DNA from 2 places in the Pseudomonas sp. FG13 genome. Region 2 is predicted to be linked to the other one. Evidence: predicted binding sites of a transcription regulator. Region 2 holds the regulator's gene; the other holds the start of a gene.
What was found. Region 2 encodes FliA, which starts transcription of late flagellar genes. Its sites were predicted from a motif close to CTAAAGTTTNNNNNNNNNNNGCCGNTAA; they were not measured.

Region 1: a site for FliA is predicted at 2,077-2,104, ahead of motA (flagellar motor stator protein MotA). Genes of this name have one in related genera too.

What each region holds. Positions count from the first base shown of each region.
Region 1 covers NZ_JBMDKO010000068.1:19,747-23,340, reverse strand. Annotated here, with positions in the region: gene ACODTO_RS27700 (rhodanese-like domain-containing protein) at 1-437, opposite strand, end outside; gene ACODTO_RS27695 (HDOD domain-containing protein) at 480-2,018, opposite strand; gene motA (flagellar motor stator protein MotA) at 2,173-3,024, shown strand; gene motB (flagellar motor protein MotB) at 3,028-3,594, shown strand, end outside.
Region 2 covers NZ_JBMDKO010000004.1:83,333-86,926, forward strand. Annotated here, with positions in the region: gene flhF (flagellar biosynthesis GTPase FlhF) at 1-1,180, shown strand, start outside; gene fleN (flagellar synthesis regulator FleN) at 1,296-2,126, shown strand; gene fliA (RNA polymerase sigma factor FliA) at 2,123-2,866, shown strand; gene ACODTO_RS05600 (chemotaxis response regulator CheY) at 3,033-3,404, shown strand; gene ACODTO_RS05605 (protein phosphatase CheZ) at 3,423-3,594, shown strand, end outside.

The DNA.
Region 1 (3,594 bases), on a different contig from region 2:
TCGTCCCGCAGCGTCAGTTGCACAGGGTCACCGACGGCGGCCGGTACGTCGGTGCTGACTGGCAGGCTTTCCTCCAGCCACGACAGCAGGCCGCCGTCGAGGTAGTGGTACTTCGAGTGGCCGATCACGTCCAGCAGCCAGATAAAGCGTCCGGCCCAGCCGCCACCTTCGTCGTCATAGACCACGTAGACCGCATCCGGGTTGTGCCCGAGTTCGCCGAACAGTGCCTCGAGATCGGCTTTGGCCGGCAACAGCCCCGGTGCTGGCGGCTGACCCAACTGCGTGCGCTTGGGATCGACAAAGCGTGCGCCAGGAATGTGGCCGGTGCTGTAGCGCGCGGCGCTGGTCAGGTCCACCAGAATCAGTTCGCGGGCGTCGAGACGCGGGAGCAGATCGCTTGGCTCGATCACCAGCGGCAAGCCAGAGAAGTCAGGCATGTCAGGTCTCCAAGGGCGCAAAAGGAAGGGATTGTAGCAAGTTCAGCGGCCACGGTTGGTAAAGGTGTGCAGGGCCCGTTCGATGCACTGAACGGTCCTGCCGAAGGCTTGCACCGTTATATCCGCAAAGGGCCCGCCGCCCTGGTCCACGGCCACCAGCATGATCACCCGGCCATTGCAGGTCAGGGAGCGCAACAGCATGTGCTCGCCCTTGAACAGGGCGCGCAGGCCCGGCGGCAGCAGGGCCGAGAACTGTGCATTGTTCTCCGGGTTCAGGCGAACCTGTGCCTGCTGCGCCAGCAAGCGCTGCAACACTTTGCTCTGGTTGATGGAGAAACTCATGGCCGCTGCCTCAGGGGGCAGGCCGGCGATCTGGTGCACGCGTACGCTGGTCTGGCTGCGGTCGGCCATCAGGATCATCACCCGGCGCATGCCGCACGCCACCAGTGCGTCTCGTGCCGAGGTGGTCAGGTGCATGGCGTTGCTGAAGGGGCTTGGTTCTACCAACAGCGCAGCGCATCGTTTGCGCCACAGGGTCAGGTCTTCGGTGCTCGGTTGGGCGACGGAGGGCCCTGCAATCTGGACCCGACGGCTGCCCGGAGGCCAGAGCAGCGCCACGGCCGGGTGCCAAAGGTCTGGCATGGCATGGTGGCGGGCGCTATGGGCGGCCTGTTGGTGCAACTGTTGCTGAAGCTCATCCATGGGCATCTGCAGGTACAGGCTGGTGAGGTACTGCCAGCGGATGCTGTGGGGGCAGTCCCAGGCCTGGTGGGCCGAAAGTGCCAGGCCATTGGCCAGTAGCACGGTGTTGGCTGGCTGGTTGAGCCAGCGGCGCAGGGTCGGGTCATCGTCCAGGCGATTCTGCTGGCGCAGCGGGTGTTCACTGTCCCGGGCGATGCGCAGCACCTTCACCAACTCACGGCGCTCGTTGAGCAGCAGGCGGTAGCCTTGCGCCACCCAGATCGGCAAGCGCCAGGCTTCCACCACGGCGAGACAGATCTTCAGTAGGCTGACGCCGAACAATTCGCGTTCCACCTTGCTGGCCGACTGGCCTTGGTGGATCACCCGCATTTCCCATTCTCCCAGCAACCGCGGGTGCGTCAGGGCCAGGGGCCAGAGCGGCGACAAGAACAATAGGCTGCCCCAGTGGATGTCCTGCCACAGCCGTGCCAGGCGGCTGGCAAAAAAACCATTGGCCTGCTGCGTGGCGTGCTGGCTGATCAGCTGCAACTGGCGCAGGGCGACGGGTATCTCCTGCTCCGGCAGCGAGGGCAGGCGGGCGAGCAATTCCTCGGTGCGCTTGAGGCCGAGGCGGTTGATGGCCACTTCGAGGTTTTCCGCCGGTTCGGTGAGGCTGCCATGGGTGTGATGGTTGGCTTCGCGGATGACGCTCAGGGCCAGGGCAGGGCTGTCCTGCATGAGCTCTGCGATGTCGCGCAACGAGCGGCGGCTGTCGGCAATGGCCTTGCAGACCTGGTCATGACTGGCCTGGGGTACCGGCAAATGCACGCCCTCGAGCAGCTTTACCCAGCCTTCGAGCGTGGTCGGTCGTGGGGTTGGAACCTTCGTTTCGTTAGCCATGGCTGGACGTGATCATCACATGCTGCAACGGGGCAAACTGGCTTTTCGCCAGAACTGGCTATAGTCTGGCGCAGTTTTGCCGATAAGTAGAAGAAGAGATTTTCCAGCTTCCGAATATGACCTTGAACCCGACTTAAATAAGTACTTTCAATCTATGGCTAAAATTATCGGCATCATTGTCGTGTTCGCGAGCGTACTCGGCGGATACGTGCTCTCCCATGGCAAGATTGCCGCCCTGATCCAGCCCTTCGAGGTGATGATCATCGGTGGCGCGGCCCTTGGCGCATTCCTGCAGGCCAACCCCGGCTATATGACGATGCACGTGCTCAAGAAGTCCCTGGGCATGTTCAGTTCGCGCTTCAGCCACACCTTCTATCTCGAGGTGTTGGGACTGATCTACGAGATCCTGAACAAGAGCCGCCGCGAAGGCATGATGGCGATCGAGGGTGATATCGAAGACGCCGCCGCCAGCCCGATCTTCGCCAAGTATCCTGCGGTGCTCAAGGACACCCGCATGACGGCGTTCATCTGTGATTACCTGCGCATCATGTCGTCCGGCAACATGGCCCCCCATGAGCTCGAAGGCCTGTTCGACATGGAACTGTACAGCCTCAAGGAAGACCTGGAGCATCCGTCCCACGCCGTGACCGGCATCGCCGACGCCATGCCCGGCTTCGGTATCGTCGCCGCGGTACTGGGTATCGTGGTGACCATGGCTTCCCTGGGTGATGGCGACCAGAAGTCCATCGGCCTGCACGTGGGTGCGGCACTGGTCGGTACCTTCTTCGGTATCCTGGCCGCGTATGGTTTCTTCGGCCCTCTGGCCCATTCTCTGGCCCATGATGCCAAGGAAGAACTCAACACCTACGAGGCCATCAAGGCCTCGCTCGTGGCCTCGGCCTCGGGCATGCCGCCTTCGCTGGCGGTAGAGTTCGGCCGCAAGGTCCTGTACCCGGCGCACCGTCCAAGCTTTGCCGAGCTGGAACAAGCGGTTCGCGGTCGTTAAGTTATGGAAAATAACCAGCCGATCATCATCAAGCGTGTCAAGCGCATAGCCGCTGGACACCACGGGGGCGCCTGGAAAATCGCCTTCGCCGACTTCGCGACGGCGATGATGGCGTTCTTCCTGGTGCTGTGGCTGCTGTCCACCGCGACCCCGGAACAGAAGATCGCCATCGCCGGTTACTTCAAGGATCCGGTTGGCTTCACTGAAAGCGGTACGCCCTACATCATCGACCTGGGCGGCTCACCGACCCTGGCGCCGGAGACGACCCTCAACCCCGAGGTCAAATCCCAGCCGCAGCCCGACAAGGTAACGGTGGATTCCGAGCAGGTCGAAGGCATGGCCGAGCAGGTCGAGCGCGAGCGCCTTGAGTTGCTGCTGCAAGAGTTGCAGAACAAGGTCGACGAGAACCCGCAGCTGCAGAAGTTCAAGGATCAGATCCTGTTCGAGATCACGCCGAATGGTTTGCGCATCCAGATCACGGATGCCGAGAACCGGCCGATGTTCGATTCCGGCAGCGCCCGCCTGAAGCCTTATTTCGAGGACATCCTGCTGGCCATGGCCGACACCATC
Region 2 (3,594 bases):
CATGGAACTTGAGGATGAGCTGCGCAAGACCCAATCGCGCATTGCCAGCGCCCAGGCCGAATTGAGCCTGCGCAGCAGCGAAGGCGAGGCTGTCGCGGGCACCAATCGTCAATTGTTTGCCGGTCAGCCATTGACCGCAGGCCTGCCGCTGACCGCTGCCGAACCGCTGATCGAGCCGACCCCGGCCGAGCCGCGTCGTCCGGCGCCGGCTCCTGCCGCACCGGCTGCCGGTATCGACCCGCGTGCGCTGGACTCGATGCGTTTCGAACTCAACAGCCTGCGCGAACTGATGGAAGTCCAGCTCGGCTCCCTGGCCTGGAACCAACTGCAAGGCAGCCGTCCGGCCCAGGCCAATCTGTGGCGCCGTCTGCAACGCATCGGCCTGTCCGGCCCGCTGGCCCGCGACCTGCTGGCGCTGATCAACGATATCCACGAGCCTCGCCAGGCCTGGCGCATGTTGCTGGCGCATCTGGCGCGGATGATCGCCACGCCGGAAGTCGAGCCGTTGGAAGAGGGCGGGGTGATTGCCATGGTCGGCCCGGCCGGCATGGGCAAGACCACCACCCTGGCCAAGCTCGCCGCCCGCTATGTACTCAAGTACGGCGCCCAGAGCATTGCCCTGGTCAGCATGGACAGCTTCCGTATCGGCGCCCAGGAGCAACTCAAGACCCTGGGCCGGATTCTCAACGTGTCGGTGACCCATGTGGATCCGGGTCAATCCCTGGCCCAGGCGCTGGAGCCTCTGTTGCGCAAACGCGTCGTGCTGATCGATACCGCAGGCCTGCAAGCCAGCGATCCAGCCCTGCGCATGCAGCTTGAAAGCCTGGCCGGGCGTGGCATCAAGTCAAAAAATTATCTCGTGTTGGCAACCACCAGCCAGAAACAGGTTCTAACCGCCGCCTACCACAGCTACAAACGCTGCGGATTGGCCGGTTGCATCCTGACCAAGCTGGACGAAACGGCAAGCCTGGGCGAGGTCTTGAGCCTGGCGATCGGTCACGATCTGCCGGTGGCGTACCTGACGGATGGACCGCGGATCCCGGATGATTTGCATCTGCCGCGTCGCCACCAACTGGTCAGCCGTGCCGTGAGTGTGCAAATGCAGGACGAACCCAGCGAAGAAGCCATGGCTGATATGTTCGCTGATATCTACCACAGCCCGACCAAGCAGGTTGGCTGAGGTAATCATGAATATTTTTTGTACCTACATCGATGGTCTGCCAGGCAATGTTCCGTATGTGAACGCGCAGCCAGTAATGTGGCCTCCGTCTAAGTAAGACAGGTAAAGAACGAACATGGGCAGCATGCATCCCGTACAGGTGATCGCGGTGACCGGCGGCAAAGGTGGCGTCGGCAAGACTAACGTGTCAGTGAACTTGTCCCTGGCTCTGGCAGAGCTTGGCCGACGGGTCATGCTGCTGGACGCCGACCTGGGCCTGGCGAACGTGGACGTGCTGCTGGGGCTCACACCCAAACGCACGCTGGCGGACGTGATCGAAGGCCGCTGCGAACTGCGTGATGTGTTGTTGCAGGGGCCGGGCGGGATTCGTATCGTGCCGGCCGCCTCCGGCACCCAGAGCATGGTTCATCTGACCCCGGCTCAGCACGCCGGTCTCATCCAGGCATTCAGCGACATTGGCGACAACCTCGATGTGCTGGTGATCGACACGGCGGCGGGTATCGGTGATTCGGTCGTCAGCTTCGTGCGTGCCGCCCAGGAAGTGCTGCTGGTGGTCTGCGACGAGCCCACCTCCATCACCGACGCCTATGCCCTGATCAAGCTCTTGAACCGTGACTACGGCATGAACCGCTTCCGCGTCCTGGCCAACATGGCCCAGAGCCCGCAGGAAGGGCGCAACCTGTTCGCCAAATTGACCAAGGTCACCGATCGCTTCCTGGACGTTGCCCTGCAATACGTCGGCGCCGTGCCGTACGACGAGAGCGTGCGCAAGGCTGTCCAGAAGCAACGTGCCGTCTATGAAGCTTTCCCCCGTTCCAAATGCGCGCTGGCATTCAAGGCGATCGCCCAGAAGGTCGATACCTGGCCATTGCCGGCCAACCCTCGTGGGCATCTGGAGTTTTTCGTCGAGCGTCTCGTGCAACAAACAGCAGGGCCCGTGTTATGACAGCCAGCGGTTACAACCACCTCTACAAAAAATCGGCACGGGACGCCCAGTACGAGTTGATCGAGCGTTACGCGCCCCTGGTCAAGCGCATCGCCTATCACTTGCTGGCGCGGTTGCCGGCCAGTGTCCAGGTTGAAGACCTGATCCAGGCGGGCATGATCGGCCTGCTCGAAGTGGCGAACAAATACGACGCGAGCAAGGGCGCCAGTTTCGAGACGTACGCCGGCATTCGCATTCGTGGCGCGATGCTCGACGAAGTCCGCAAGGGCGACTGGGCACCCCGTTCGGTGCACCGTAATACCCGCATGGTCAGTGACGCCATTCGCGCTATCGAAGCGAAAACCGGGCGAGACGCTAAAGATCATGAGGTTGCGGCCGAACTCCAGTTGAGTCTCGATGATTATTACGGGATTTTGAACGATACCTTGGGCAGCCGCCTGTTCAGTTTCGACGACCTGTTACAGGACGGCGATCATGAAGGGCTGCACGAGGATGGCGCGAGTACTCACATGGAGCCTGCGCGTGATCTGGAAGACGAACGTTTCCAGAGCGCGCTGGCCGATGCGATTGCCAATTTGCCGGAGCGTGAGCGACTGGTCTTGGCGCTGTACTACGACGAAGAGCTGAACCTCAAGGAAATCGGTGAAGTCCTGGGGGTCAGCGAATCGCGGGTCAGTCAGTTACACAGCCAGTGCGCCGCCCGTTTGCGGGGGCGTTTGGGGGAGTGGCGAGCGCGCTGACAATCGGTGCGGGGAGGTTGCGAGCAGGGTTTGCGTGGCACGTGTTGCGCAGTCTCGATCCGTTGTGTCCCGGGCCGTTGTCGAATGCTGTACCGGATTGATTGAAATGGCGCGTTCAGGTGCTGCACGCGTTTAAGACTGCTTGGAGGTCGAATTGGACAAGAACATGAAAATCCTCATTGTTGATGACTTTTCAACGATGCGGCGGATCATAAAAAACCTGTTGCGTGACCTTGGGTTCACCAACACGGTCGAGGCCGACGATGGCACTACTGCCATCCCGGTTCTCAACAGCGGGAGCATCGACTTTCTGGTGACTGACTGGAACATGCCTGGCATGACCGGTATCGATTTGCTGCGCCATGTGCGCGCCGATGAAAAACTCAAGCACCTCCCGGTGCTGATGGTCACCGCCGAAGCCAAGCGCGAGCAGATCATCGAAGCGGCCCAAGCCGGCGTGAACGGCTATGTGGTCAAACCCTTCACGGCCCAGGCGTTGAAAGAAAAGATCGAAAAGATCTTCGAACGCATCGGTTAACGGCGCCACGGGGGAGCTATGGAGAATAACGAAGCTTCAATGGGCGATTTCGAATCGACCCTTAAAAAACATGCCCGCGAACTGGTCGAAAGCCTTGAAAAAGGTCGTTTCGGCGATGCAGTCCAGATGATCCACGAGCTCAATCAGACCCGGGATCGTGGTCTGTACCAGGAAGTCGGCAAGCTCACCC